3 regions of the Rhizobium binae genome follow, and region 2 is predicted to be linked to each of the others. Evidence: predicted binding sites of a transcription regulator. Region 2 holds the regulator's gene; each other region holds the start of a gene.
What was found. Region 2 encodes PhoB, which activates phosphate uptake and scavenging genes when phosphate is short. Its sites were predicted from a motif close to TGTCATNNANCTGTCAT; they were not measured.

Region 1 (10,204 bases), 1.0 Mb from region 2:
CTGGACATAACAGAATATTACAGAAATAAATGAAATAATCATAAGAGCCAAACCTGGATATTTGTATACCAGGACAATGGCCTTCAACAAGGAAGCAACTGACTTTTCGCATTCTATATATTTTTCACCTACATAGACATACGAAATTCCGTGTTGGTTATCGTAGTAAATCGATATGATGAATACGCATATCGTCGCAATTCCACTCAAAACGAGCGGCAGGAGCCCCCACTCCTTGTGTAGCAACCTTGGCTCAGATGACATCTTGATTCCGCATTCTTAACAGTCTTGCTCCGGAGAAATGTGATAGTCGGGCACCGCCGATGAGAAAGCTCGCCTCGCCGGTATCTCGTCATCGACGCTCAAACCTGCAGCTAAGCCGCCATCGCCCGCAGCGGATGCAACGTGCCGTCGCTATACACGAACTGGCCGGCGCGGAAGGTGGCGCGGATTCGATTGATGTCGCCCGGCTCGACCACCACCAGATCGGCGCGCTGGCCGAGGGCGATTTCGCCGCGATCGGAGAGGCCGGCGGAGCGGGCGGCGTTGACGGTCGCCATGGCGACGGCGGCCGGCAGGCCGCCTTCCACCATGTCGGCGAGCTTGAAGATGCCGGGCACGAAGGCGGCCGGATGGTAATCGGCAGCGATGACGCTGAGCATACCGGCCCTGGCGGCTTCGAGGGCACTGAGATTGCCGGACATCGATTGGCCGCGCAGAGCATTCGGGGCGCCCATCAGCGTCCAGAGGCCGCGGCGGCGCGCCTCTTCCGCGGCAGGTGCGGTCACCGGAAATTCGCTGATGGTGACGCCGAGATCGTGCATTTCTGCGACCTTCTCGACGCTGTCGTCGTCATGCGAGGCGAGCGACAGCTTGTGTTTCAGCGACAGGGCGACGATCTCCCGCAGCTTGGCCTCGATGTCAGGATTGCTGCGCATGGCGATGCGTTTGGCGACGATCTCGGCGGCCATCTCCTCGGAGATGGCGCGGCGCTCGGAAATGCTGAGGATATAGCTCTGCAGGTTGTTGTACTGGCCCTGGCCCGGCGTGTGGTCCGTCAGCGAAACCATGTCGATCTGGTCGGCATTCAGCAGGCGTTCGAGCGCAGGTGCTGCGCCAACATTGGTGATCTCATAGCGGGCGTGAACGCGGTGGTCGATCAAGAGATCGTTACGCAGACGGTTGATGCCCTCGATCACCGCCGACGTCGTCTCCAGCGAGCGGACATGGCCGTAGACGCTTTCGGTGGCGAAGGAGACAGCGGCAAAGGCGGTCGTCACACCGGCAGCGGCAAGTTTCTTGTCGAGCTCGTGGATGCCGAAATCGATCGGCATTGTCGCGTTCGGCCTCGGCGCGATCTCGCGCTCGATCATATCGCCGTGGAGATCGACGAATCCCGGCATCAGCAGCCGCCCGCCGCCGTCGATTGCAGCCCCTGCGACCGGCTCCGGCCTGATCTCGGCGATGGCGCCGTCTTCAACACGCACGGAACCGTCACTCACCACCTCGTTTGGGAGAACGAGGGTGAAATTACTGAGCCACATGGGCCTTCTCCTGACCGCCTCGATGATCGACAGACCGCAGCGGATAGAACCGCTTTGTAACAGTCGTATGAGTTTAAAGTGCGTTCACGTTAACGCGGAAACCAGCGCTTTGGAAATGGTCAGATGTGCCGCCGCACGAATTCATGGCGTCGATCCATCGCAGCGTCGATCCACGAGTCCCGACGCTAACGAGTTGACTAGTTATAATCTAACTATTAATATTATGACTATGACCTCGATCAAACGTTCTCCAGTCGCGCTCGCTGTCCTTGCAATGCTCATGGAAGAGCCGCTGCATCCTTACCGAATGCAGCGTCTCATCAAGGAGCGCGGCAAGGACGAGGTGATTAATGTCACGCAAAGGGCAAGCCTTTATCAAACAATCCAGCGGCTCGAACGCGAAGGTTTGATCACGTCGCAAAAAACAGTACGGGATTACAAGCGTCCCGAGCGGACCGTGTATGAGATCACCGAAAAGGGCCGCGACGTCGCGCTGGCATGGATCCGCGAGATGTTGTCGAGCTTAACGCGGGAATATCCGGAATTCCCCGCAGCCATATCATTTCTTGCTCTGCTCACGCCGAACGATGTGTTGCATCTGCTTGAGCACAGGACAAAAGCGATCGAGTCGGAACTTCGCCGGATCGATGGAATACTGCAAGAGGCGCGGGCCGTACCAAGGCTCTTCCTGCTCGAGATGGAATATCTCCGAGCGCTTCATGCAACCGAACTGTCCTGGGTCAATGCCGTCGTCGAGGACCTGCGCGCCGGGCGCATCGTTTGGACAGACGAGTGGCTGAGGCAGATTGCCGGCCAGTTCTCCACCCACTCCACGCCCGACAAGGACTAGCACCATGAAGGTTTTGATTATCGGCGCCGGGACTGGCGGTCTGGCACTCGCTCATCTGCTTAAACAGGCCGGCGTTAGCATTGCTGTTTATGAACGCGACATGGCACCGGACGCCGACACCGGCGGCTATCGCGTCGGTATCAGCCCGGCTGGAAGCCGAGCGCTAAGGGCCTGTGTACCCAACGACCTCTACGACCTCTATGTTGCCACATGCGCCAAGTCGCCATGCTATTTCAACATGTTCACGGAACATCTTGGTGAAGTGCTGAGCTTCGACATCGGGGATGCGGCCGCGAATACTCTCGACGGTGAAAAGAACGTCGTTCGAAAGACACTGAGGCGGGTTCTACTCAGGGGGCTTGAAGACCATGTCTCCTTCGGCAAAGCGCTTCAGGGGTACACACGTAACGCCGACGGGTCCGTCACCGCTTGCTTTCAGGATGGAAGTTTCGCGACGGGAGATGTTTTGGTCGGTGCTGACGGCACGAACTCAGCTGTGCGCAGGCAATATTTACCGCAAGCGCGTCTGGAAGATACGGGAATCGTGTCGCTCGGGGGCAAAATCCCCACGACGGCCGAGGCGAAAGCTCTGTTGTCGGACAAGATGGTCAGAGGCATGTCGATCATTATGGCGCCGATGGGTTTCGGCGCGATTATTCACTCGCTCGAATTCGCCGACAGCCGCAGCGACCCCGATTTTGCCGCTCGTTGGCCGGATTTCGTCGAAGCGCTCGACCAGGACAGTATCGGCTGGGGCATCTGGGGCGCCCGGCAGAATTGCCCGCGGGATACGGCGGGCCTAAGCGGAGAACAGTTGAGAGAACTGGGCCTGGAACTCGCGCGAGACTGGCATCCGCATTTGCGTGCTCTCATTCGTATGACGGAGCCCTCGACGATCCACGATGTCAAGGTCAGGACTTCCGTCCCGCTGAAACCTTGGACGAGTTCGAACGTCACACTGCTCGGTGACGCCGTCCATACGATGACACCCGGACGAGGCGCCGGCGCGAATACGGCGCTTCGCGATGCCGCTCTGCTTGGGCACATGCTGGTCGCAGCGGACCGAGGACAAAAGCCGCTCATCGATGCCATCCACGACTATGAAGCCGAAATGCTTCGCTACAGCACCGAAGCAGTACAAGAATCGAGAAAGCATATGGATGCCAGCCATCCGGCTCATCGGCCGATTGTCGGCACAGTCCAGCTCGCTGCCATGCGCGGCGTCATGCGGATCATCAACGCAACCCCTGTATTAAAGCGACGTGCGTTTCGGCAGATGATGCGAGTTCGCGGCGAAAACTAACACGATCGCGGGTCATCCTGGGATCCCCCGGAGGCGACCTGGCATCCGGCGCCTCGATCGCCGCATCCGCTATCGAAGGTTACTCCGGTTCAACAAGGCCCATTGCAGCAGCACGATCGTCTTGGCGTCGAAGATCTCGCCGGTTTCGATCATCCGAGTCGCCTCGTCCAGCGGAATTTCGAGAACTTCGATATCCTCATGCTCCTCGGCCAGACCGCCTCCTTCGGTGACGCGGTCGGCGGTATCGATGAGGGAAACGAAGAAATGGACGACCTCGGCGATAGCGCCGGGCGAGGGATAGGATTTGAAAAGGAAGCGAGCCTCACGCAGGCGGTAGCCGGTTTCCTCAATCGCCTCACGGCGGATCGCCTGTTCGGGATGGTCGTCGTCAAGAAGGCCGGCCGGCACCTCGATCATCCATGCGGGATCGCCGTTCAGATGAACGGCGAGACGGAACTGGCGCACGAGAACAACGAGATCGCGTTTCGGATCATAGAGCAGGATGCAGGCGGCGGGCGTGCGGTGGTAGACCTCCCGCTTCAAGCGCTGGGTAGCGCCCTTGCGGTCGATATAGTCGAGCAAGTAGCTGCTCAGCCGCGTCCAGCCGTTCGACAGCGTTTCCTCGCCGACGATCTTCACCCGTGATTTCGGTTGCATCATGCTGCGTCCTTGCGAAGCCAGACATTGTTGTCGTGCACGGCCGCCCCGCCATAGGGCGCGACCGGGTCGGCGCCTGTGAGCACATTGATGCCCTCGCCGTCGACATGCGCCTTGTTCGGCCAGAGGCCCTCGGCGATCAGCACGCCCGGCTTGACCTCGGCGGTGATGCGGGCATGGATGCGCAGATCGCCGCGGCTGTTGCCGATGCGGACGAGATCGCCATGGGCGATGCCGTTGGCCTCGGCATCGGCAGGATTGATCATCACTTCGGGACGGCCCTCCTTCTGACGCGACGTCTTGGTCTCGGAGAAGCTCGAATTGAGGAAGTTGCGGGCGGGCGACGTGGCGAGGCGGAAGGGATGCTCGGGATCGGCGACTTCGATGACATCGACCTGATCGGGGAAGACGGGCAGTTCCGCATGCGGTCCGAGCGCGCCGATCGCCGCCGGCGGTTTGTTCGGCGCCGGCTGGTTGATCCAGTCCGGGCGGAAATGGAACTTGCCGTCGGGATGGGCAAAGCCGTTCAGGAAATGCGCCTCCTCGAAAACCGGCTGGCGATCGAACCATTTGTGCTCGAGGAAATGGTCGTAATCCGGCAGGCCGCTGGATTCCAGCACGCGGTCGACCATCTCGCGGGCGGAAAAACCGAAGCCGGGTCGATCGGCGACGCCGAGGCGTTTCGCCAGTTCCTCTATGACGAAGAGATTGGTGCGCACGGTCGGCGGCGGCTCGACCAGCTTCGGTCCGAGCAGGATGTGGTTCTGGCCGCCGGCCCGGTAGATATCGTCATGCTCGACGAACATCGTCGCGGGAATGACGATATCGGCGATCTCGGCCGTCTCGGTCATGAACTGCTCATGCACGGCGACGAACAGGTCGCCGCGGGCAAAACCGCGTTTGACAAGGCGCTGCTCGGGGGCGATGTTGGCCGGATTGGTGTTCTGGATCAGCATTGCCGTCACCGGGCCGCGGTGACGCAAGGCCACCGGATCGCCGGTCAGCACCCGGCCGATCTGCGACTGGTCGAGCATGCGGATATCGGCATCCTTCATCGCGCGGCCGGTCAGTTCCGCATTGTTCATGCGGAAGATATCGCTGTTGGAATGGAAGGCGCCCCCGCCCTCATATTGCCAGGAGCCGAGCACGGTGGCGACCGAAGCGGCCGCATGCATGGCGACGGCGCCGTTGCGCTGGCGGGTGAAGCCGTAGCCCAGGCGGAAAAAGGTCTTCTTCGTCGTGCCGACGAGGCGGGCGAAGGCTTCGATTTCCTCGACCGAAAGGCCGGTGATCTCGGCCGCCCATTGCGGCGTCCGGGTTTTCAGATGCGCTTCGAGACCGACGGGATCGTCGGCATATCTCGCCATATAATCCCGATCGGCATAGCCGTCGCGGAAGGAAACGTGCATGACCGCGCAGGCGAGCGCCGCGTCGGTGCCCGGCCTGACGATCAAGGCCATGTCGGCCTGCTTCATCGTCGGGTTGTCATAGATGTCGATGACGACGATCTTGGCGCCGCGCTCCTTGCGCGACTTGATCGCATGGGTCATCACGTTGACCTGGGTCGAGACCGCATTGGTGCCCCAGATGACGACGCAATCGGTGCGCGCCATTTCGCGCGGATCGGGGCCGCGCAGCGTGCCGGTTGCCATGGTAAAGCCGGTCCAGGCCGGATTGGTGCAGATCGACGAGAAAAAGCCGGAATAGCGCTTGGCGTGGCGCAGGCGATCGATGGAATCGCGCTGCACCCAGCCCATGGTGCCGGCGTAGAAATAAGGCCAGATCGCCTCGCTGCCGTCTTTGGCCTCGGCCTTGACGAAGGCCTCGGCGATCTCATCCAGCGCATCGTCCCAGGAAATCTGCTGCCATTGCCCTGCCCCCTTGGCGCCGGAGCGGCGCAAGGGATGCATCAGCCGGTCGGGATGATAGAGCCGCTCGGCATAACGGGCGACCTTTGCGCAGATGACGCCCGCGGTGTAGGAATGATTATTGGCGCCGCGCACACGGCCGATGCGGCCGTCCTCCGATAGCTCGATCTCCAGCGCGCAGGTGGAGGGACAGTCGTGCGGACAGGCCGTGTGGCCCAACCTGGTATCCGGCTTCAGGGATTTGGCGTCGATAGGGGTCGCAATGTTCATGGCATTTGTATATTCCAAGCCTTGAATGGCCAAAAGCCAGAAAAACTCCCCATGACCCGAATTCATACGGACATCAGCGAAAATGAACTACCGCCACCTCTACCACGCGGGCAATTTTGCCGATGTGCTGAAACATGCCGTGCTGGCGCGGCTGATCCGCTATATGCAGAAGAAAGAGGGAGCCTTCCGTGTGCTCGACACCCATGCCGGCATCGGGCTCTACGACCTCTCCTCCGAGGAGGCGCAGAAAACCGGCGAATGGCTCGAGGGCATCGGCAAGCTGATGGAGGCCGAACTCGGACCGCAGGTCGCCGAGTTGCTGGAGCCCTACCTCTCCGCAATTCGCGAACTCAATCCCGAGGGCGGCATCCGCTTTTATCCCGGATCGCCGAAACTGGCGCGCATGCTGTTCCGGCCGCAGGACCGGCTGTCGGCGATGGAACTGCATCCCGAGGACTATGCCCGTCTGCACCGGCTGTTCGAAGGCGATCACCATGCCCGCATCACCGAACTCGACGGCTGGCTGGCGCTCGGTGCGCATCTGCCGCCGAAAGAAAAACGCGGCATCGTGCTCGTCGATCCGCCGTTCGAGGAGGAGGACGAATATCAGCGCCTGGCCAAGGGGCTGGAGCGGGCCTATCGGCGCTTTCCCGGCGGCACCTACTGCCTGTGGTATCCGCTGAAGAAGGGCGCGCCGATCAAGGAATTCCACGAGACGCTGCAGGCGCTCGACATTCCGAAAATGCTCTGCGCCGAACTGACCGTGCGCAGTGATCGCGGCATGACAGGACTGACGGGCTCCGGCCTCGTCATCGTCAATCCGCCCTTCACGCTGAAGGACGAACTGCATCAACTGCTGCCGGCACTGAAAGACCATCTGGCGCAGGACCGTTTCGCCTCGCACCGCGCCTTCTGGCTGCGCGGCGAGAACAAGACGGTGAAGGACGATTGACCGGGCACGACGCTTCGGAAATAGTCGGCCGTTGAAGCGCATTGCATGAAACATGTTTATCCGCTGCGCATCAGTTTTCTGTTTTAAGCATCTGTCGTCCCAAAACCGCTGCGCACTTTTGGGCGACATACATTGGCTCACAATCCATCAGGTGTCTCATGAAGCTTCTTTGGTCGCCCGCCTCGCCTTATTCCAGCAAGGTGAGAATGGCCGCGCGTTTCCTTGGCCTGGAGATGAACGATATCCGGGTCGACACCAATACCGGGCCGGCAATTCTGGTGGACAACAATCCGCTCGGCAAGATCCCGACGCTTTTGACCGAAGACGGCGCCCCGGTCTTCGACAGCGTGGCGATCATGCATTATTTCGACCGGCTGGCGAAGGGCCGGCTCTATCCTGCCAAGAACGGCAAACGCACCGATGCGGAAGTTCTGGAAGCGCTTTCCGACGGCATCTGCGACTGCCTGCTGACGATCATGTACGAGCGGCGCTTCCGCGAGGAGGAAAAGGTTCACCAGCCCTGGATCGACCGGCAATGGAAGAAGGTGACGAGCGGGCTTGCGCATCTGAGCGCCAATCTGCCGAAGACAGGCAAGAAACTCCATGGCGGACATTTCGCCCTGGCTGCCACGCTCGGCTATCTCGACCTGCGCTTCAAGGGCCAGTGGGAAGCCGATCACGCGCCGCTGATCGACTGGCTGGCGCAGTTCGAAAAGAAATTTTCGGCCTATCAAGAGCTCAAGCCCAGCGCATAATTCGGCAGCCTGGAGCATGTCTCGCAAATGTGTGCCGCGGTTTCGCGGCACGCTTTAGGCCGAGTGACCACGAACAACGAGCCGACAAAAAAGCCGGGCGACGTGCCCGGCTTCTTGATGATCGGATGTTCCGTTCGGCTTAGAACTTGACGCCGATACCGAGCTTGACGCTGTTCTCGTCGTAACCGCGCGAGAAGCTGCCGGAGTCGAGGTCGTAATCCTTGCTCTGGTAGTCGGTGTAGCGATATTCGAGGCGCGTCGTGATGTTGTTGGTCACGAAGGCTTCGACGCCGGCGCCGACCGTATAGCCGTAAGCCGTCTTGCTTTCGTCCGAGGTGCCGTCGGAAACCTTGATGTCGCCGAGGGCAAGACCGGCCGTGCCGTAGAGCATGAAGGGGTTCATGTCGTAGCCGACGCGGCCACGGACAGAGCCGTTCCAGCCATACTTGTTCTTGACGCCGCCCGAGGAAACGTCGTCGCCGCTGTAGCCGAGGTCGGATTCAACGCCGTAAACGATCTGGCCCTGCTGCCAGTTGTAGCCGGTGAAGACCTGGCCGCCGAAACCGTAGGTGTGACGGTCGGAACCGAAGTCACCCATGTTGTAGGTGCCGGCGCCGCCGAGGTAAAAGCCCTCCCAGTTGCCGGCGGGCTTGACCGGGGCATCCTGGGCGACCGGTGCTTCCGGAACCTGATCGACGGCGTCGGCCGCCTGAGCTACCGAGACGCCCGCGATTGCAAAAGCAGAGGCCATGAGGCCAGCAATGAGTACACGCATACTTTTCTCCTTTCAGTCCCGCGCCGCTTTTCATCTGTCTCTCAGCGAAGCATTGGCGGGGAAATTGCCAGATGTCCCTTCCGGATCGAGACTGAAATTGAAACTGAAATGCGGATTTGAAAGAGCCAAATTGTGATATCATTGTGGCGACCGCATGGCTGAAATTCGATGTTGCTTAACCGCAACATACACTTCATTAACCATACCGAAGTGTTAAACTTAAAATACTTATTTTAAGGAACCATCTTCTTAAATAATACATAGAATAACTGAGCAACGAAGGCAACCGCAACGGCCTATTTATATAATCTCCCCGGCCTCCTATATAGTCTGCCAACAGACTCGCGGGATCAGAAGGCAAGATTTTGAACCACAAAAGACTTCGCGCGGCCCTTATAACGGGGGCTGCCAAGAGAATAGGCCGGGCAATCGCCGAAGACCTTGCCGCACATGGCTTTTCCGTCGCCATCCATGCGAACGGCTCCCTCGGCGAAGCCGAAGAGCTGGCGGCGGAATTGCGGCGGAAGGCATATCGGGCGATCGCGCTCAAGGCCGACCTTACCGATATCGGCGAAACCAGCGAGCTGATAAAAAGAGCGTCGGAAGCGCTCGGTCCGATCGACCTGCTGGTCAACAATGCCTCGATCTTCCGGCAGGATTCGGCTCGCGGTTTCGACGCGGAGGCATGGGCGCAACATTTCGATATCCATGTGCGGGCGCCCTCGATTCTTGCCGCAGCCTTTGCCGAACAGCTGCCTGAGGAAACGACCGGCCTGATCGTCAACATCATCGACCAGCGCGTCTGGGCGCTCAATCCGGGCTTCTATTCCTATACGCTCTCCAAGGCGGCGCTGTGGACGGCGACGCAGACGATGGCGCAGACCTTTGCGCCGAAGCTGCGCGTCAATGCCATCGGCCCCGGCCCGACAGTGCGCAGCACGCGGCAATCGGAAGAGGACTTCCAGGCTCAGATCGACGGGCTTATCATGAAGGCGGGGCCGGGATTCGGCGAGTTCGGACGAACGATTCGCTTCCTCTTCGACACGCCCTCGATCACCGGCCAGATGATTGCTCTCGACGGCGGCCAGCACCTCGCCTGGCAGACGCCCGACGTGGCGGAGATTACGGAATGAACGGACGAAAGCTGCCGGATGGCGGCGTTCTCTACGACGACACGGATGAGAGCGAAGACGAAATCGAGGTGGAAGGCGAGGTTGCCGCCGCCCCCCT
Region 2 (10,204 bases):
ATGGACATGAAACCCGCACTCCTCGGCCTCATCGGCACCCTCATTCTTGCCGGGTGCAACAGCGTTTCCTACTATAGCGGCCCCGGCCTCGAGCCGATCCCGGGCAGCATCACCTATAACGGCCAGCCGCGCAGCAAGCTCACCAAATCGCCACCCGGCTCCAGCTTCCCGCATGATTTCATCGACCAGTACGGCCAGCAGGTGGAAGAAACCTACATCATCCAGCCCGACCGAAGCCTGATCATCGCCCACCGGCGATACAAGCCGATCCGGTTTTTCGGGGATTAGGTGGGCGTCGCCGGAAGGATAAGTGGAGCGGGTGAAGGGAATCGAACCCTCGTATTCAGCTTGGGAAGCTGCTGCTCTACCATTGAGCTACACCCGCGATGCGCTGAGATTTCCAACAGATGGGGGGCGCTGTCAAGTCGCGTTTCAGATGCGGAAGTGCTTCGAGAGTTTCAGGCCCTGGGCCTGGTAGTTGGAGCCGAGGCCGGAGCCGTAGAGGCTGGCGGGTTTTTCCTGCATGTGCTCATAGACGAGGCGGCCGACGATCTGGCCGTCTTCGAGGATGAAGGGCACTTCGTGGCTGCGCACTTCGAGCACTGCGCGGCTGCCACGGCCGCCGGCCGGGGCATGGCCGAAGCCCGGATCGAAGAAGCCGGCATAGTGGACGCGGAATTCGCCGACCAGCGGATCGAAAGGGGTCATCTCGGCGGCATAATCCGGCGGCACATGCACGGCCTCCCGCGAGACGAGGATATAGAACTCGTCAGGATCGAGGATCAGCTCGTTGCGGCCGCGGCTATAGAGCGGCTCCCAGAAATCGAAGATGTCGTGCTGGTCCTTCTCGTCGACATCGACGACGGCTGTGTGGTGCTTGCCGCGATAGCCGATCAGGCCGTCCTTGTCGCCGGTGAGATCGATCGACAGCGCGATGCCGCCGCCCGATACGTTCGGCTGCTTGCTGGCGACCAGCGTCTCGCTTTCATGCAGCTTCAACAGTTCCGGCTCGCCGAGCAGGGACTGACCGACGCGGAAGCGGATCTGCGACAGGCGCGAGCCGCGGCGCACGACGATCGGGAAGGTGCGCGGGCTGATTTCGAGATAGAGCGGGCCGGAATAGCCTGGCGGGATCTTGTCGAATTCCTGGGCATAATCGGTGATGACGCGGGTGAAGATATCGAGCCTGCCGGTCGAGCTCTTCGGATTGGCCGAGGCCGACATGTCGGCCGGCAGCGCCAGGCTCTCCATCAGCGGAACGATGTAGACGCAGCCGGTCTCGAGCACCGCGCCCTGGGACAGATCGATCACATGCAGGCTGAGGCGATCGAGCTTGTCGGCCACCAGGTGCGAAGGCCCCGGCATGAAACTGGCGCGCACACGAAAGGCCTTGCTTCCCAGGCGCAGGTCGAGACTTGCCGGCTGGATCTGGTCGCGGTCCAGCTCCCGCTCGGAGTTAAGACGCCCCGTTTCAAACAGCGCGGAGATCGCGCGGTCGGCCAGAATTCCAGTTTCGCGAGCCATCATGCCCCATCCATCTTTTGCGCCGACAAAACCAAATACGGGGAATTGACGCAAGCAGCTAAGAGCAGTATTGCAGAATTATCCCGTGGTGATTTGGCCGGTCGGCTTGCAGCCACGTTAAACAAGTGGCTAAAAAGACCGGGTTGTGAACCGGTCTGCTTTTGCGGCCGGTTTTTTTGTTATGTGAAGGTGATGGCATGAGCAAGACCTGGCGCCCAGCAACTCAACTCGTCCATGGCGGCACGCTGCGTTCGCAATATGGCGAAACGTCCGAGGCAATCTATCTCACGCAGGGCTTCGTCTATGAAACGTCGGAAGCGGCCGAAGCCCGCTTCAAGGGCGAGACGGACGGCTACATCTACGCCCGCTACGGCAGCCCGACCAATGACATGTTCGAAAAGCGCATGTGCATGCTCGAAGGTGCGGAAGACGCCCGCGCCACCGCTTCCGGCATGGCCGCCGTCAGCGCGGCGATCCTCTGCCAGGTCAAGGCGGGCGACCATATCGTTGCCGCGCGCGCCCTCTTCGGCTCCTGCCGCTGGGTGGTGGAAACGCTGGCGCCGAAATACGGCATCGAATGCACGCTGGTCGACGGCCGCGACCTGAAGAACTGGGAAGAGGCGATCCGGCCGAACACCAAGGTGTTCTTCCTGGAAAGCCCGACCAACCCGACGCTCGAGGTCGTCGATATCGCCGGTGTGGCCAAGCTCGCCAACCAGGTCGGCGCCAAGGTCGTGGTCGACAATGTCTTTGCCACGCCGCTCTTCCAGAAGCCGCTCGAACTCGGCGCCCATATCGTCGTCTATTCCGCCACCAAGCACATTGACGGCCAGGGCCGATGCCTCGGCGGCGTCGTGCTGGCCGACAAGGCCTGGATCGACGAGAACCTGCACGACTATTTCCGCCATACCGGTCCGGCCATGTCGCCGTTCAACGCCTGGACGCTCCTGAAGGGCATCGAGACGCTGCCGCTGCGCGTGCGTCAGCAGACGCAGAATGCCGCGAAGATCGCCGATTTCCTCGCCGATCAGGGCAAGGTTGCCAAGGTGATCTATCCCGGCCGCAAGGACCATCCGCAGGCCGATATCATCGCCAAGCAGATGACGGGCGGCTCGACCCTCGTCTGCTTCGAACTGAAGGGCGGCAAGGAAGCGGCCTTCGCGCTGCAGAATGCGCTTGATATCGTCAATATCTCCAACAATCTCGGCGACAGCAAGAGCCTGATCACCCATCCGGCGACGACGACGCACAAGAACCTGACGGACGAGGCGCGCGCCGAACTCGGCATCTCGCCGGGCACCGTTCGCCTTTCGGCCGGCATCGAAGATACGGAAGATCTGATCGAGGATTTCGCCAAGGCGCTTGCCAAGGTTTCGGCCTGATCGACAGCATCGGCGGCCGAGCCTCCGGGTTCGGCCGTACCGGCCGCGGGATCGGCGCCGGTGCGCCTAAGTAAAATTAGTATTGACAATTAGGCTTAACGATCGAAAACCATGCGATCACGGCTGTTTCATCGCCGATCAACGTTCCGTTTCTTGACGGATGGGGTCTTCTTATAAGATACGGGTAACATATCTTGACTAAGGTGCAAGGCATGTATCGCGCCCTCACAAGAGATATCGAAGTCGTCGTCGAACCATTCTATCTGGAGGAGCAATCCGATCCGGAAGACGATCGCTACGTCTGGGGTTACCGGATTGTCATCAGCAACAATTCCGGCGTCGCCGTTCGCCTTGTCAACCGCTACTGGAACATCACCGACCAGAACGGCGTCGTGGACGAGGTGACCGGCCCAGGCGTCGTCGGCGAACAGCCCCGGCTCAGCCCCGGCGATACCTACGAATATTCCTCCGGCTGCCCGCTCGACACGCCTTCCGGGCTGATGTTCGGCCATTACCAGATGGAAACGGACGAAGGCGAACTGTTCGACGTCGACATCCCCGCCTTCTCACTGGATTCACCGGGGCTGCTGCGCGTGCTCAATTGAGCGCACAGGTTCGCGGTCGCTTCGTCGGGGCGAACAGGATTGCCGTGCTTGCCGCGTGGGTCCTCGGGTCAAGCCCGAGGGCGACGGAGGGTGGGTAGCTTATCTCGCAAGTAGCGCAAGCGCACAGCGGTTTTGTTGGAACTGCCGTCTTTGATTGCCCAATCCCGTGCAAAACCCCTCGCCCGTTTTGCTGGAGTTCCCCCCAGACGTCTCGCTTCCTGCCGATCGCGCCCGCCACTCTCCGTCATACTCGGGCTTGACCCGAGTATCCATGCCGCAAGCACTCCGCGTGCCTGTGTTCGGCTGCGGTCGGATCGCCCCTGAGTACCAATTGGGACGCAGTACCCGCGGCCATGGATCCTCAGCGCCAACCGGGCCTATTCGGCCGGCTGAAGTTCGGTCGGCTCGAAGCGGTAGGTGGTCGAGCAGAATTCGCAGGTGACTGCGATTTCGCCGTTTTCCTGGCTTTCCTCGATCTCTTCGGCCGAAAAGCCCTTCAGCACGCCCTTGATCTTTTCGCGCGAACAGCTGCAACGGTCGAAGACGGCGCGCGGTTCGTAGACGCGCACACCGCGCTCGTGGAACAGCCGGAACAACAGCCGTTCGGTGCCGACAAGCGGGTCGGTCAGCTCGTCGGCATCGATGGTCTCGACCAGCGAGCGGGCTTCGACCCAGGCGTCGTCCTCGCCATGCGGGCGCTCGCCATTGTCGCCGTCGCCGCCGTGGAGATCCGGGTGGCGCATGCGTTCGGGCGCCTCCGGCAGAAACTGGGCGACGAGGCCGCCAGCCCGCCAGCGATGGCGGGGCTTGCCGGCATCGTCGCGATCGAAGAGCTCGGCCGCGGCCAGGCGCACGCGCGTCGGGATCTGCTCCGACTGGCGGAAATAGACGCCGGCAATCTCCTCGAGCGAGGTTCCGTCAAGCGCGACAATGCCCTGATAGGGCTGCGTGAACTTGCCCTGGTCGATGGTGAAGGCGAGCACCCCCTTACCGAGCAGCTGTTCCGGCTCGGTTTCACCGGCTTCCACCGCCTTGGCAAGCAGTGCCTGATCAAAACGGGCATAGGCGCGGACATTTTCCGGCGTCGAGAAATCGGCGACGAGAAGATCGACCGGGCCATCGCCCTTGGTCTGCACCGTAAACTTGCCGTCGAATTTCAGCGAGGTGCCGAGCAGCACCGTCAGCACGACGACTTCGGCGAGCAGCCGGGCGACGGGGGTGGGATAATGATGGCGCTCGAGGATCGCATCGAGCATCGGGCCGAGCTGGACGGCGCGGCCGCGCACATCCAGACCCTCCACCTGGAAAGGGACGACATGGTCATCGCCGGCGAAATCGAACTGGCCGAGGGCGGCTGCAGCTTCTGCCATGGCTTTACTCCTAGTTTTCAAGCGATGAGCAAGGGTGCCCTTCGCTCGCGCGGCCGCGGGTTTTGACGCGCGGCGTCCGATTATGGTTCAGATCGCGCCCAGGCACCAAGCAAGAATCGACTTCTGCGCGTGAAGACGGTTTTCCGCTTCGTCGAAGACAACGGATTGCGGGCCGTCAATCACCTCATCCGTCACTTCCTCGCCGCGATGAGCAGGCAGGCAATGCATGAACAATGCATCGCTGCCGGCCTTGGCCATCAAGGCCGCATTGACCTGATAAGGCTGAAAGACGTTGTGTCCCCGGGCCCGATGCTCCTGATTCATGGAGACCCAGGTATCGGTCACCACGCAATCGACGCCTTCGACCGCACGGTCGGCATCATGGCAGAGCATGATTTCGGCGCCCTCATTGCGGGCCCAGTTCAGATAGTGATCCTTGGGCTCCGAACCAAGGGGTACGGCCATGTTCATGCGATAGCCGAAACGCGCAGCACCTTCGACCAGCGAATGCAGCACATTGTTGCCGTCACCGGTCCAGGCGATGGTCTTGCCCTTGATCGGGCCGCGATGCTCTTCGAAGGTCATGATGTCGGCCATGATCTGGCAGGGATGGGTATCATCCGTCAGCGCATTGATCACGGGTACGGTCGCATGTTCGGCAAGCTCCAGGAGCCTCGAATGCTCGGTGGTGCGGATCATGATCGCATCGACATATCGCGACAGCACCTTGGCAGTGTCGCCGATCGTCTCGGCGCGGCCGAGCTGCATTTCGGTGCCTGATAGAAACAGCGTTTCGCCGCCAAGCTGGCGCATGCCGACGTCGAAGGAGACGCGGGTGCGCGTCGACGGCTTTTCGAAGATCATCGCCAGCATCTTGCCGGCGAGCGGCTTGTCGCCCTGGCCGGCCTTGAAGGCCTGCTTGCGGGCCAACGCGTCGTTCATGATGGTTCTGAGGTCGGCAGATGTGACCGCCGAGAGATCGAGAAAATGTTTAGGAGCCATGTTCTTACCTGTCGTGCGCCCGCAGGCGCCAATCCTTCAAGCCGTTTTCTTGACCTTGGCGGCGCGGATGCTCTCGGCGGCGCGTTCGAGGCGGGCGAGACCCTCGCGGGCTTCTTCGGCGGTGACGACCAGCGGCGGAAGCAGGCGGATGACGTTGTCGCCGGCCGGCACGCCGAGGAGATGCGCGGCGCGGATCGCCTGCAGCAGTTCGGTCGAGGGAACGGCCGCCTTGACGCCGAGCAGCAGGCCCTCGCCTCTGATTTCTTCGATCACATCGGGATAACGGTCCTTCAGCGAGGCGAGCCCCTGGCGGAAGACCAACGCGACATCGCGCACCTGCTGGAGGAAGCCGTCGGCGAGAATGACATCGAGCACGGCGCTGCCGACGGCCATGGCCAGCGGATTGCCGCCATAGGTCGAACCATGGGTGCCGGCTTTCATGCCGGAGGCGGCCTCCGCGGTGGCAAGGCAGGCGCCGAGCGGGAAACCGCCGCCGATGCCCTTGGCGACAGCCATGATGTCGGGCGTGATGCCCGACCATTCATGAGCGAAGAGTTTGCCGGTGCGGCCGACGCCGGTCTGGACCTCGTCGAGGATCAGCAGCAGGCCGTTCTCGTCGCAGATCTGGCGCAGCGCCTTCATGAATTCGGGGGTGGCGGGACGTACGCCGCCCTCGCCCTGCACCGGCTCGATGAGAATTGCCGCCGTCGCATCGGTGACCGCGGCGCGGACCGCTTCGATATCGCCGAACGGCACCTGATCGAAACCCGGCGCCTTGGGGCCGAAGCCTTCGAGATATTTCTCCTGGCCGCCGGCGGCGATCGTCGCAAGCGTGCGCCCATGGAAGGCGCCTTCAAACGTGATGATGTGGAAGCGCTCGGGATGGCCCTTGGAAAACTGATAGCGGCGCGCCGTCTTGATCGCGCATTCGAGAGCCTCGGCACCGGAATTGGTGAAGAACACCTTGTCGGCGAAAGTGGCGTCCGTCAGGCGTTTGGCCAGGCGCTCCTGGCCGGGGATCTCATAGATGTTGGAGAGGTGCCAGACCTTGTCGGCCTGCTCCTTCAGGGCGGCGACCACATGCGGATTGCCGTGGCCGACCGACGTGACGGCGACGCCGGCGCCGAAATCGAGATAACGCTCGCCGCTTTCGGTGATCAGCCACACGCCCTCGCCTCGCTCGAACCGCAACGGGGCACGAGAATAGGTGTCATAAAGCGGCGCGGCTTCTGCCATGGCGCGGGTCTCCCGATCAGCGTTGTCAATCACCGGACTCCGGCTAAGAAAACCAGGCCCGAAAAATCAAAAATGCCGCCTTGCGGCGGCGACCAGCACTATTTCCTCTTCGCGCTGCAATGTCAACAAAACTGCGCCCTTAGCGCATGCAGCAAGCTTGTACAGCGGCATTTCCGGCCTTCAACAGGCATTATTGCAGAAATGACACGCACAGGCAGCAAGTTGGGGAAAACTCCGAATTCGATTCATCCGGATTCCCGCGACTCTTGTCACGGAGTCAGGCTCACACTAGGTTAAAGTTCAATTACTAGACTGCATGCGGCGGAACTAGTCACCAAAATTGATCAGGCGTTTCCTGTTTCGGAGGCTTCCGGGACAACGGTGAGGGATTCTGCCATCACCAACGCAGAAGGTGGAGACAGGGCATGAACTGGACAGACGAGCGGGTCGAGAAACTCAAGAAGCTGTGGTCCGAAGGGCTGAGCGCCAGCCAGATCGCGGCACAGCTTGGCGGCGTGAGCCGAAACGCCGTTATCGGCAAGGTGCACCGGCTGAGCCTGCCGGGCCGTGCCAAGGCCGGCGGCACGGCGACGGCGGCGCGCACGCCGAAGCGCCAGACATCGACGCCGCGCGCGCCGAGCTACGCCTCGCGGATCACCACCCGCACCGTGACCCGCCAGCAGGGCGCAACGATGCTGAAGGAGGAGATCGAGGTCGATGCGGTCGAGGACATGGAATATGTGCCGGCCGGCAACGTGGTCGTTCCGATTTCCCGCCGCCTCGGCCTGACCGAACTGACCGAACGCACCTGCAAATGGCCGGTCGGCGATCCGCTCAAGGACGATTTCCACTTCTGCGGCTGTGAATCTCCTGACAATTCGCCCTATTGCAGCTATCATCAGAAGCTCGCCTACCAGCCGATCAACGAACGCCGCCGGGCGGCGGCGCGGGTCAGCTGAGCGGCCACGCCATCGTCAGAATGCAGAAGACGGGCCGAGTGGCCCGTTTTTTATTGGTTGGAGTGGGAAGCTGTAGGTTTTTCCTCGACGCTGTGCGAATTCGGGCTGCGGCTTCTCTCGTGCTCTTCGCATGGATCCGAGGGTCAGGCCCCTGGGATGACAGAGGAGAGGTGGTGCCTAGACGCATAAGCCTCGCCGGCGCGATGAAGTTACGGCAGAAGCGCCGCTTCACAAGCTACGTCAGCGGTGCGTTTGGCGAGAACGCCAACCCACACTCCGTCATCCCAGGGCTTGACCCTGGGATCCACAACCAGGCACCCGGCTTCGATAATTTCCCTGCAGTTGAATGCCATCGCTCCTCCCGCAGCGCCAGCCGCATGGATCCCAGGGTCAAGCCCTGGGATGACGGAGGAGAGGTGGTGCCTGGATGACAGAGGTGAGCTGGTGCCCGCTCATACGCCGCGCCGGTGCGATGAAGGCCTGGGAAAGGCTGCACCGGCGGAACGCCAACCCCACACTCCCTCAGCCTCAGGCTTCCATCGAATAGCCGGCGCCGCGGACGGTGCGGATGACGTCCTGCATGTTGGAGAAGTTCAAGGCCTTGCGCAGGCGGCCGACATGGACGTCAACGGTGCGTTCGTCGACATAGATGTCGTGGCCCCAGACGCCGTCGAGCAGCTGCGAGCGGGAGAAGACGCGGCCCGGCGACGACATCAGGAATTCCAAGAGGCGGAATTCGGTCGGGCCGAGGCGAACTTCGCGGCTCTTGCGATGGACGCGATGGGTTTCGCGGTCGAGCTCTATATCGCCGCATTTCAGCACCGAGGACAGCACCTCCGGGCGGGCACGGCGCAGCATGGCCTTGACGCGGGCGACGAGTTCGGGGGTCGAGAACGGCTTGACGACGTAATCGTCGGCGCCGGTGGACAGCCCGCGGACCCGCTCGCTCTCCTCGCCGCGCGCCGTCAGCATGATGATCGGCAGCCGCTCGGTTTCCGGCCGCATGCGCAGGCGCCGGCAGAGCTCGATGCCGGAGACGCCGGGCAGCATCCAATCGAGGATCAGGAGATCGGGCGTGCGCTCCTGAAGCCTGATCTCGGCCTCGTCGCCGCGCAGGATGGTATCGACCTCGAAGCCTTCCGCTTCGAGATTATAGCGGAGAAGCACGCTGAGGGCCTCTTCGTCTTCAACAACTGCAACTCTCGGGATCATGCGTGTCCGTCTCCTCGCGCACGATCCTTAAACCGGGAATGATTTAAGCAAGGGATCCCGCGCAAAATCAGAAATTGGCTGCGACCGCTTTGCGCGCCCGGACGGGCGCGCACGCAATGGGCTGGTTCGGCACGGTTATTCCGTGGCGGCACCGACGGTGTTGGCGCTGTCGTCCTTCGGACGGTCGCCTTCCGGCTGGGCGCCGGTCGCCATGTAGTAGATCGTTTCGGCGATATTGGTCGCGTGGTCGCCGATGCGCTCGATGTTCTTGGCGCAGAACAGAAGATGCGTGCAGCTCGTGATGTTGCGCGGATCTTCCATCATATAGGTCAGGAGTTCGCGGAACAGCGACGTGTACATCGCGTCGATCTCGTTGTCGCGTTCGCGGATGGCATTCGCCTTGTCGGCGGCGCGCGTCGTATAGACGTCGAGCACTTCCTTGAGCTGGACAAGCGCCAGCTCGGACAGGTGCTCGAGACCGCGGGCGAGCTTGCGGGGAACGCCGGTGCTCTGCACGGCGATGACGCGCTTGGCGGTGTTCTTGCCGAGGTCGCCGACGCGTTCGAGATCGGCGGCGATGCGGATCGAACCCATGATTTCGCGCAGGTCCGAGGCCATCGGCTGGCGGCGGGCGATGGTGACGATCGCCTTGTCGCCGATCTCGCGCTCGGTGTGATCGAGGATCACATCGTCGGAAATGACCTTCTGCGCCAGCGCGGTATCACCGTTGACCAGCGCCCGGACGGATTCGGCGACCATCTGCTCGGCCAGGCCGCCCATCTCGGAAATCCGCCTGGACAGGAACTTCAGATCATCATCATAGGCAGAATAAATATGTGTCGATGCCATGGGGCTTTGTCCTCGAATAACGGGAAGGCTTCGGATAACCGCAATCAGCCGAAGCGACCCATGAT
Region 3 (10,204 bases), 120 kb from region 2:
GGCAGAGCGTCACGCTCGCCTTCAATCCGTTCCGGCCTGACGATCAGGTGCTTGCGGTCTCCGCGCCCTTTTTCGTCTTCCTGTTCATCGCGCTGATTTCGGGCATGCTGATCGGCTCGGCCGCCACCTGGTTCAGCCAGGGCAAACACCGCAAACGGGCACGCACCGAGGCCAAGGAAGCCATTCGCTGGCAGGGCGAGGCCGATCGCCACCGGACGCGCGCCGAGGATATCGCCGGCCAGCTGCCGGCACGGTAAGAGCGTTGGCCGCACGTCAAACGGGAAAGAAGCTCAGCTCCTCATAATCGCCCTCCGGCGACGCGCCGTTGCCGGTCACCTGGAAACCGTGGGAAAGGTAGAAGGCCTTCGCCCGGCGGTTGTTCACCAGGCATTTCAGCCGGTATGCATGTCGCGGCCATTCCGGCAGCGCCTGCAACAACGCCGTGCCGGCGCCGAACCGCTAGAATTCCGGTCTTATGTAAAGCATGTGAATGAAATCGTCCTCCGGCCAGAGCGACAGGAAGCCGGCAAGGCTGCCATCGGCTTGCTCGCAGACGAGGATCGTCTCGCCATTGGTATGGGCGGCAAAATCCTCGCGATGGAATTTGCCGGGATCGACCCAGACGAATGTCTGGCGCCGAACGGACAGATAGATATCCGCGAGCATGTCCTGGTCTTCCGCCCGCGGCGGCCTGATGGTCCATGTCATGATGAGCCCTTAAACCAAGCGCCTGCCGCCGCCAAGTCCACAGCGAACGGCGCTCATTCAGCCACCATTCTTGCAACGACGGCGGCATTGAAGTCGGAGAAGAAGCCTTCGGCGAGCCTTTGCGAGGTCGAATCGATGAGGCGCGCGCCGAGCTGGGCGAGCTTGCCGCCGAGTTCGGCCCTCCCCCGGTAGTGCAGGGTCGTCTCCTCGCCCCGATCTTCGAGCACGACATCTGCGCTGCCCCTGGCAAAGCCGGCAAGGCCGCCCTTGCCTTCGACCGACAGCGTATAGCTTTTCGGCGCATCGACATTGGCAAGCGTCAGCTGCCCATGAAAGGTGGCCGACAGCAGGCTGAACTTGACCCTGATCGTCGCCTCGAAGCTATCAGGCGACAGTCGCTCGATGTTTTGGCAGCCCGGAATGCAGCCGCGCATGATGTCCGGATCGTTGAGCGCCGCCCAGACCATGTCTCGCGGCGCCGTGATACGTTCTTCGCCGGTGAAATCCATTCGATAGCCTCATCTGCGATTCGCCTATCTTATCCCAACGGCGAAGCGCTTTGCCAAGGCGGGGAGCGAATGTTATCCGGCGATCCCGGGCAGCAGTCGGCGGCGCGGAATTCTCCAACGCTGCTCATTGCATTCATCCAACGTCAGCGCACCCGCCCCGCCCTTCGAGGCCCCTTGCGGGGAACCTCAGGATGAGGCTCTCTCTCGAGTCGCGGTCTGCATCCGCTACGCATCCATACCTCCGCACCCGACCATGGCTATTCGTGATAATTGGCTGGGCGCATCGGCAGCCGAGAAGTGCCGGCGTGCAGTTGATCCGGCACGGTTTTCTAGGCTACTGCATAATTCAAAGGGTGCGGCAGAGGACGCAGTCCCGTAAACATACCCCGACAGAGACGCGGAAGAGCACGTTGAAACAGAGAGAACGCCGGCCGGGCCAGAAGAGAACATCAGGCACTGCCGGTGAAAGCCGCAGGGATGAACGGACCGGACGGACAGCGAAGCCGGTTGCACGGCCCGCACCTGCGCGCGAGTCAGTGGGCGAGGCCGCGGCTCCGGTAGCAGCCGCACGCGCTTTGATAACGCGCGCCGGCGAACGTCCGGCGGAACGCGTGCCTATCATCCTCGAATCGCTCGGGGCCGGCGATTTCCACCTGATCGACAGCGGCGACGGCCAAAAGCTCGAGCAATACGGTCCCCATCGCATCGTCCGCCCGGAGGCCCAGGCGCTGTGGCGGCCTTCGCTGGCGCCGCAAATCTGGGAAAAGGTCGATGCAGTGTTCACCGGCGATACCGATGAGGAAGGCGCCGGCCGCTGGCGCTTCCCGAAAGCCGCACTCGGCGAGACTTGGCCGCTCAACCTGCTCGGCGTCGATTTCCTCGGCCGCTTCACCTCGTTCCGTCATGTCGGCGTCTTTCCCGAACAGATCGTGCACTGGAGCTGGATGAAAGATCAGGTCCAAAAGGCCGGCCGGCCACTGAAAGTGCTGAATCTCTTCGGCTACACGGGCGTCGCCTCGCTGGTCGCCGCTGCAGCCGGCGCCGAGGTCACCCATGTCGACGCGTCGAAGAAGGCGATCGGCTGGGCGCGGGAAAACCAGGCGCTGGGGCGGATGGAAAAGCTGCCGATCCGCTGGATCTGCGAGGATGCGATGAAATTCATCCTGCGCGAGGAACGCCGCGGCAGCCAGTACGACATCATCCTCACCGATCCGCCGAAATTCGGCCGCGGCCCCAATGGCGAAGTCTGGCATCTCTTCGAGCACCTTCCGTTGATGCTCGATGTCTGCCGCGAAATCCTGTCGCCGCGGGCCGCCGGCCTGGTGCTGACGGCCTATTCGATCCGCGCCAGCTTCTATTCGATCCACGAGCTGATGCGCGAGACGATGCGGGGTGCGGGCGGCGCAGTCGAATCCGGCGAGCTGGTGATCCGCGAGGCGGGCCTCGACGGCAAGACGCCGGGCCGCGCACTTTCCACCTCCCTCTTTTCCCGCTGGGTGCCGAAATGAGCAAGGACTTCGATCAGGGACCGCGCAGGGTCGGCCAGGTGAAGGAAGTCACCTCGCTCGCCAATCCGATCATCAAGGACATCAAGGCGCTGACGAACAAGAAGTCGCGGGAGGAAAGCGGGACTTTCCTCGCCGAAGGGCTGAAGCTCGTCATCGATGCGATCGAACTCGGCTGGACGATCCGCACGCTGGTCTATGCCAAGGCCGCCAAGGGCAAGCCGCTGGTCGAGCAGATGGCGGCCAAGACCGTCGCCTCGGGCGGGCTGGTGCTCGAAGTCAGCGAAAAGGTGATCGGCTCGATCACCCGCCGCGACAACCCGCAGATGGTCGTCGGCATCTTCGACCAGCGCTGGAAGCCGCTCAAAGACATCCGGCCGAGGGAGGGCGAGACCTGGGTGGCGCTCGACCGCGTGCGCGATCCCGGCAATCTCGGCACTATCATCCGCACAGCGGATGCGGCCGGGGCTTCCGGTGTCATTCTGGTGGGAGAGGCAACCGATCCCTTCTCGCTCGAGACCGTGCGCGCCACCATGGGCTCGGTCTTTGCAGTTCCGGTCGCACGCGCGACGCCGGAGGAATTTCTCGCCTGGCGAAGATCGGCCGGCGTTTCCGTCGTCGCGACCCATCTTGCCGGCGCGGTCGATTACCGCACCATCGACTATCGGAAGAAGCCCATCGTGCTCTTGATGGGCAATGAGCAATCCGGCCTGCCCGAGCAGCTCGCCAAAGAGGCCGACGCGCTTGCCCGCATTCCGCAGCAGGGCCGCGCCGATTCCTTGAACCTCGCGGTCGCCACCGCCGTCATGCTTTTCGAGGCGCGCCGCCACCTCCTCTCACTTGCCGAGGGCAAATGACCGAACCGACGCATGCACGCCCCGCGCTTTTTGCGCGCCCGGCGCCGATCCTCTTCTTCGTCGCCGCCGCCGTTCTCATCGACCAGATCGTCAAGATCACCGTCGACCATTACCTGCCGCTGCAGGAGGCCGTGCCCGTGATCCCGATGCTGGCGCTCTACCGCACCTATAATCTCGGCGTCGCCTTTTCGATGCTGGAGGGCATGGACGGCTGGTTCATCGTCGGCATGCGGCTCATCATCGTCGCCTTCGTCGTCTGGTTGTGGTATCGCACCGCCAAGGACCGCTGGCTCGCCCATCTCGGTTACGCGCTGATCATCGCCGGCGCGATCGGCAATCTGATCGACCGTTTCGCCTACGGGCATGTGATCGACTACATCCTCTTTTACACCGCAAGCTGGTCGTTCGCGGTCTTCAATCTCGCCGACAGTTTCATCACCATCGGCGCGGCCTGCGTCGTTCTCGATGAGCTCCTGCTGCCGAAAAAGGCCGGCCGCTAAAATCTTATCGAATTCCTGAAGGCATTCGGAAGGGGCCTCATGTTAGCCAGATAGCATGCACAACCTGGGACAGTTGCAGGAAAGATTGTCCGCCGCATTCGGCGGACCCGCCGCCAAGCCGCATCAGGAGCGGATGGGGCAGCCCTCCCCGCGACCAGGTACCGCGGCACCTCAGGAAGCCGATCAGCGCCAGACGCCCGCCCCGACACGGCGCCTACTGTCCTACTGGCTGAGCGGCGCCGGCCTCCTTGCCGCAACGATCCTCATGCTGCTTGCCCATGCCGGCGATCCGCTGCTGCTTCCAGGCGGGCTTGTCGTTCTCGGCCTTGCGGTGATGGCCGGTTACCTTCTCCTGACGATCCGCCGGCGCGGGACAAACAAGCCCGGCCGCCAAACCCTGCTGGAGTGCAACGATGGCGCAAAGCTGTTTGCCGACGTGCACGATGTGCTCGGCGACATCACCGTCTCGCGCACCATGGACCGGCGCATCATCTCCGCCAACGATACGTTTCGGCGACTGACCGGACGGCTGCATCCGGAAGGGCGCAGCTGCGAGGAGATCGGCCTCGCCTTCCGCCCCGGTCCGATCCCGCATTGCTACGATGTCGAAATCTCGACACCGGAGGGCCAGCGGATTTTCGTCTGGCGCGACGTCGTCACCCGCGATCCGGCGAACGGCCGTCTGCTGCTGCAGAGCGTCGCCCGCGACGTCACCGAAGAGCGGTTGATCGCGCAGGGCCGCGAGGAAGCCCGCCAGAAGGCCGAATATAACAGCGCCGCCAAATCCAGGCTGCTCGCTACCGTCAGTCACGAGGTGCGCACGCCGCTTTCCGGCATCCTCGGCATGACGCACTTGCTCGCCGAGACGCGGCTGACGCAGGAACAGCAGAATTATCTGGCGAATATCCGTCAATCCGGCCACGCGCTGACACAGCTCGTCGAAGACCTGCTCGATTTCTCCACCATCGAGGTTGGCCGTTTCGAGCTGCACCCGCGCTCCGAATCGCTGCGCAAGCTCCTCGAGAGCGTCGTCGAAATGCTCGCTCACCGGGCGCACGAAAAAGGCATCGAGATCGGCGCCACCGTGTCATCCGATGTGCCGGAGCAGATGAGCTTCGATCCGGCGCGGCTGCGCCAGGTTCTGTTCAACGTCATCGGCAACGCCGTGAAGTTCACGCAGGTGGGCGGCGTCTTCACCCGTGTCTCGCTCGACGCCGGCAATCTGGTCATCACCGTCGCCGATAGCGGGCCTGGCATGACGGCGGAGGAGCAGGCGCGTGTCTTCGGCGAGTTCGAGCAGGGCGGCACCGTCGCCGACAAGAGCGCCGGCACCGGGCTAGGCCTTGCGATCTCGGCCCGCATCATGCACGAATTCGGCGGGGCATTGACGGTAGCCAGCGAAAAGGGCCTGGGCAGCGAATTCACCATCCGCTTTCCCGTCGATGTCGGCAGCGAAAGGTCGGAGCGGCGAAACACGCTGCTTGCCGGCAACAGCGTCGTGCTTCTGGCGCCGGCAGGTGCGGCGCGCACTGCCATCGCCGAGACAATCACAACGCTCGGCGGCATCTGCCATCTCGTCGGCGACGGCGAGGCGGCGCGGGAAAAGCTGCTCGGTATGGCCAGTGGCGGCCGCCGGCCGACCGACATCATCGTCGATCATCGCATGTCGGTGGAATTTTCCACCCACCTTGCCGATCGTGCCGAAATCGCCGCCCTCGGCCTGCGCAAGGTTCTGCTCGTCAATCCGGAAGAACGCAGTGCCCATCCGCTCGACCTGTTCGATGCCTGGCTCATCCGGCCGCTGCGCGAACAGTCGCTGATCGATGTGCTGCGCGGGCGCATGCGCGGCATGGAAAAGCGTGACGCGCTGAACGACAATCAGCCGGGTTTCGGGCTTTCGGTGGCGGAGACGAGGGTGGCGGCGAGCGGGCTCAGCATCCTGCTCGGCGAAGACGATCCGATCAACGCCATGCTGGTGCGCGTCGTCCTGGAAAAAGGCGGGCACAAGGTACGTCATGTCGAGGATTTCGAGACGCTGCTCGATTTCGCCCTCGGCGAGGCGGATGCCCGCCCCGACATCATCATCAGCGATCTGTCGATGCCGGGCGGCAATGGCATCGACATGCTGGGACGGCTGCGCGGCCACGAACGGCGGCTCGATCTTGCCCCCGTGCCGGTGATCGTTCTGACCGCCGACAAGAGCGACGAATCACGCCGCCAGGTCCTGCTCAACGGCGCCAACCGCGTGATGGTGAAGCCGGTCGATCCGCTGCGGCTGCTGACCGAAGTTCAGGCAGTCGCGGCCCTTTCGGCCCGCCGGGCAGAGGCGCGATAGAGCCCCCGGGGGACCGGCACCCGTCTTGCCTCGGGAAATGCAATATGTCACTTTCCTGTCGTACAGAAGTGTTTTATGGCGTCGATAAGCCGGCAACCGGAGAATCGCCATGTCCTCCATCGACATCCTCAATCGCGACATCACCTCGGAGGCTGCACGGCCGTCGACGGCTGCTGCTGCCCAGAAGGACGGCGATATCCTCGGCCGCATCGGCAATCTCGAAACGCGCCTTGCTCGCACGGCGCGCGAGATCGACGTCGCCCAGGCGGTGCGCTACCGAGTCTTCGTCGACGAAATGAAAGCCCAGCTGCCGCTGGACGCCATGCGCCGCCAGCGTGATGTCGACGCTTATGATGCCTTCTGCGATCATCTTCTTGTCCTCGACCGTGCGATCGAGGGCGATCCTGAAGACCAGATCGTCGGCACCTATCGGCTGCTGCGCCAGGATGTCGCCATGGCCAACGGCGGTTTTTACTCGGCTTCCGAATTCGAGATCGAAGGGCTGATCGCCAGGCATCCGGACAAGCGCTTCATGGAACTCGGCCGTTCCTGCGTGCTGCCGGAATACCGCACCAAGCGCACCGTCGAGCTTCTGTGGCAGGGCAACTGGGCCTATGCGCTGAAGCACGGCATGAGCGCCATGTTCGGCTGCGCCTCATTCCCCGGCGTCCATCTCGAAGGCCATGCACTGGCACTATCCTTCCTCTATCACAATGTGCTGGCAAGGGACGAGTGGGCCGTCGGCGCACTGCCGCATCTCGCCCGCAACATGGACCTGATGCCGGTCGAAGCGGTCAATTCGAAGCGCGCGCTGATGGCCCTGCCGCCGCTCATCAAGGGATATCTGCGCCTCGGCGCGATGGTCGGCTCCAGCGCGGTCGTCGATCACGCCTTCAACACGACAGACGTGCTGATCGTACTGCCGATCTCCAGCATTTCCGACCGCTATCTGAACTATTACGGCGCCGACGCCGGCCGCTTCGCGAGCTGATCACGATCTGAGCAATAGCGGTGGCTTTGCCGAGGTCATCGCCTGATGATGTCGACGATCCTCGCTTTGGCGCGCCGTGACGCCGAGATCGGCGACACGAACCCCTCGTAAGGCTTGCGCCGCGGCTGCGCCTCACCCTGACCCCTGCCGGGTCGGCCCCCGTGGCGCGCGCCCGGTTGGTGGCGGCAGGCGGTTGACGGCCAGGTCCGCCGATCTCTCGGCTGAATGCCGTATGCTGACAAGCCTTACGACCCCGCCCCGTAGGCGGCGATCGCCGCCATGTTGACGATGTCGCTGTCCTTGGCTCCCATCGAGGTGATCTGCACGGCCTTGTCGAGGCCGACGAGGATCGGACCGATCACCGTCGAGCCGCCGAGTTCCTGGAGCATCTTGGTGGAGATCGAAGCCGAGTGGAAGGCGGGCATGACCAGCACGTTGGCGGGGCCGGAGAGCCGGCAGAACGGATATTGCTCCATCACCTTGCGGTTCAGCGCCACATCGGCGGCCATCTCGCCGTCATATTCGAATTCGACGCGGCGCTTGTCGAGGATCTTCACCGCCTCGCGCACCCGCTCGGAACGTTCTCCGGAGGGATGGCCGAAGGTGGAATAGGCGAGCAACGCGACACGCGGCGGATAGCCCATGCGCCGTGCGAGGCCGGCGGCCTCCTCGGCGATATCGGCAAGCTCTTCGGCGCTCGGCATGTCGTGCACCGCGGTATCGGCAACGAAGACGGTGCGGCCGCGGCAGAGCGCCAGCGACACGCCGATGACACGGTGGCCGGGCTTTGCGTCGATGCAGCGGCGCACATCCTCGAGCGCGGTCGAATAGTTGCGGGTGATGCCCGTCACCATGCCGTCGGCGTCGCCGAGCGCTACCATGGTGGCGGCGAAATGGTTGCGGTCGTTGTGGATCAACCGCTGGGCATCGCGGTGAAGGTAACCCTTCCGCTGCAGCCTGGCATAGAGGTAATCGATATAGGCTTCGACACGGGTGGAGATACGGGCGTTGACGATCTCGAGGCCGGGGCGGTTGAGATCGATGCCGGCGCGCTCCGCGGTCGCCCGGATCAGGTCTTCGCGGCCGAGCAGGAGCGCGGTGCCGAGCTCCTGGTTGGCATAGGAAAGTGCTGCGCGCAGGACCTGTTCTTCCTCGGCTTCGGCAAAGACGATCCGCTTCGGGCGGCGGCGCACGCGCTCATAGAGGCTGGCGAGGGTCGAGGCGATCGGATCGCGGCGGGCGGAAAGCTCGCGGGCGTAACCGGCCATATCGGTGATGACCTTGCGGGCGACGCCGGTCTCGATCGCCGCCTCGGCGACGGCGACGGGGATGGCCGAAATCAGCCGCGGATCGAACGGAACCGGGATGATGTATTGCGCGCCGAAACGCGGCCGGTTGCCCTGGTAGGCGGCGACCACATCATCGGGCACGTCCTCGCGGGCAAGATTGGCCAGCGCCTTGACGGCGGCGATCTTCATTGCGTCGTTGATCGTCGAGGCGCGCACGTCGAGCGCGCCGCGGAAGATATAGGGGAAGCCGAGGACGTTGTTGACCTGGTTCGGATAGTCCGAGCGGCCGGTCGCCATGATGGCGTCGTCGCGGATGCGGGCCACCTCTTCCGGGGTGATTTCGGGATCGGGATTGGCCATGGCGAAGATGATCGGCCGATCCGCCATCGAGCGGATCATCTTGGCCGAGAAGGCGCCCTTCTGCGACAGGCCGAAAATGACATCGGCACCCTTCATCGCCTCTTCCAGCGTGCGGGCGTCGGTCTTTGCCGCATGCGCCGATTTCCACTGGTTCATGCCCTCGGTGCGGCCCTGGTAGATGACGCCCTTTGTGTCGCAGAGGATGATGTTGTCAGGCGCAAAACCCATTGCCTTGATGAGCTCGACGCAGGCGATCGCCGCAGCACCCGCGCCGTTGCAGACGAGCTTGGTCGTCTTCAGGTCGCGGCCGGTCAGTTCCAGCGCGTTGATCAGGCCGGCGGCGGCGATGATCGCCGTGCCGTGCTGGTCGTCATGGAAGACGGGAATGTCCATCAGCTCGCGCAGCCGGCTTTCGATGACGAAGCAATCCGGCGCCTTGATGTCCTCGAGGTTGATGCCGCCGAAGGAGGGGCCGAGGAAACGCACGCAGTTGATGAACTCGTCGACATTTTCCGTATCGATCTCGAGGTCGATGGAATCGACGTCGGCGAAGCGCTTGAACAGCACCGACTTGCCTTCCATGACCGGCTTGGAGGCGAGCGCGCCGAGATTGCCGAGGCCGAGGATCGCCGTGCCGTTGGAAATGACCGCGACCATGTTGCCGCGTGCCGTGTAATCATAGGCCGTCTGCGGATCGGCGGCGATCGCCTTGACGGGAACGGCGACACCCGGGGAATAGGCGAGCGACAGGTCACGCTGCGTTGCCATCGGCTTGGTCGGGTTGATCTCCAGCTTGCCGGGCCGGCCCATCGCATGAAAATCGAGCGCCTCCTGGTCGGTCACTGATGTCGTCGGCCGGTCCTTCTTATCGATATCGGGCATAAATCCTCCAACGTCCTGTGGGCGACGCTTTGCTCTTCCTCAAATGCTGTTGTCATCTATAGCGGCGCGCGGATAGGGTTGGCACCTGTTTTTTTGGGAAAAACTGCACCTCCGTGAACGCACGAATAGACACAGGAAATGAAGCCTTTTCGGCTGCCGAGCTTGCCACGGCGGAAAGCCGTGCCTCGGCGACGCCGATGATGGAGCAATATATCGAGATCAAGGCGAACAATCCGGGTTCGCTGCTCTTCTATCGCATGGGCGACTT

Region 1: a site for PhoB is predicted at 1,601-1,617, ahead of J2J99_RS07645 (alpha-D-ribose 1-methylphosphonate 5-triphosphate diphosphatase). Genes of this name have one in related genera too.
Region 3: a site for PhoB is predicted at 6,460-6,476, ahead of olsB (l-ornithine N(alpha)-acyltransferase). Genes of this name have one in related genera too.

The regions. Positions count from the first base shown of each region.
Region 1 covers NZ_CP071604.1:1,567,052-1,577,255, reverse strand. Annotated here, with positions in the region: gene J2J99_RS07645 (alpha-D-ribose 1-methylphosphonate 5-triphosphate diphosphatase) at 375-1,544, opposite strand; gene J2J99_RS07640 (PadR family transcriptional regulator) at 1,825-2,394, shown strand; gene J2J99_RS07635 (FAD-dependent oxidoreductase) at 2,399-3,697, shown strand; gene J2J99_RS07630 (NUDIX domain-containing protein) at 3,767-4,357, opposite strand; gene J2J99_RS07625 (molybdopterin oxidoreductase family protein) at 4,354-6,558, opposite strand; gene J2J99_RS07620 (23S rRNA (adenine(2030)-N(6))-methyltransferase RlmJ) at 6,575-7,444, shown strand; gene J2J99_RS07615 (glutathione S-transferase family protein) at 7,603-8,199, shown strand; gene J2J99_RS07610 (outer membrane protein) at 8,339-8,974, opposite strand; gene J2J99_RS07605 (SDR family oxidoreductase) at 9,340-10,107, shown strand; gene uvrC (excinuclease ABC subunit UvrC) at 10,104-10,204, shown strand, end outside.
Region 2 covers NZ_CP071604.1:558,777-568,980, reverse strand. Annotated here, with positions in the region: gene J2J99_RS02770 (hypothetical protein) at 7-288, shown strand; tRNA gene J2J99_RS02765 (tRNA-Gly) at 312-385, opposite strand; gene J2J99_RS02760 (2'-deoxycytidine 5'-triphosphate deaminase) at 433-1,527, opposite strand; SAM riboswitch at 1,600-1,678, shown strand; gene J2J99_RS02755 (O-succinylhomoserine sulfhydrylase) at 1,722-2,906, shown strand; gene apaG (Co2+/Mg2+ efflux protein ApaG) at 3,119-3,511, shown strand; gene J2J99_RS02745 (Hsp33 family molecular chaperone) at 3,889-4,881, opposite strand; gene argF (ornithine carbamoyltransferase) at 4,969-5,883, opposite strand; gene J2J99_RS02735 (aspartate aminotransferase family protein) at 5,920-7,119, opposite strand; gene J2J99_RS02730 (GcrA family cell cycle regulator) at 7,545-8,078, shown strand; gene J2J99_RS02725 (hypothetical protein) at 8,252-8,509, shown strand; gene phoB (phosphate regulon transcriptional regulator PhoB) at 8,607-9,290, opposite strand; gene phoU (phosphate signaling complex protein PhoU) at 9,426-10,139, opposite strand; gene pstB (phosphate ABC transporter ATP-binding protein PstB) at 10,184-10,204, opposite strand, start outside.
Region 3 covers NZ_CP071604.1:442,324-452,527, reverse strand. Annotated here, with positions in the region: gene J2J99_RS02205 (LapA family protein) at 1-257, shown strand, start outside; partial or broken gene J2J99_RS02200 (GNAT family N-acetyltransferase) at 274-708, opposite strand; gene J2J99_RS02195 (SRPBCC family protein) at 762-1,217, opposite strand; gene J2J99_RS02190 (class I SAM-dependent methyltransferase) at 1,628-2,725, shown strand; gene J2J99_RS02185 (TrmH family RNA methyltransferase) at 2,722-3,579, shown strand; gene lspA (signal peptidase II) at 3,576-4,079, shown strand; gene J2J99_RS02175 (PAS domain-containing hybrid sensor histidine kinase/response regulator) at 4,135-6,414, shown strand; gene olsB (l-ornithine N(alpha)-acyltransferase) at 6,524-7,405, shown strand; gene J2J99_RS02165 (NADP-dependent malic enzyme) at 7,651-9,936, opposite strand; gene mutS (DNA mismatch repair protein MutS) at 10,050-10,204, shown strand, end outside.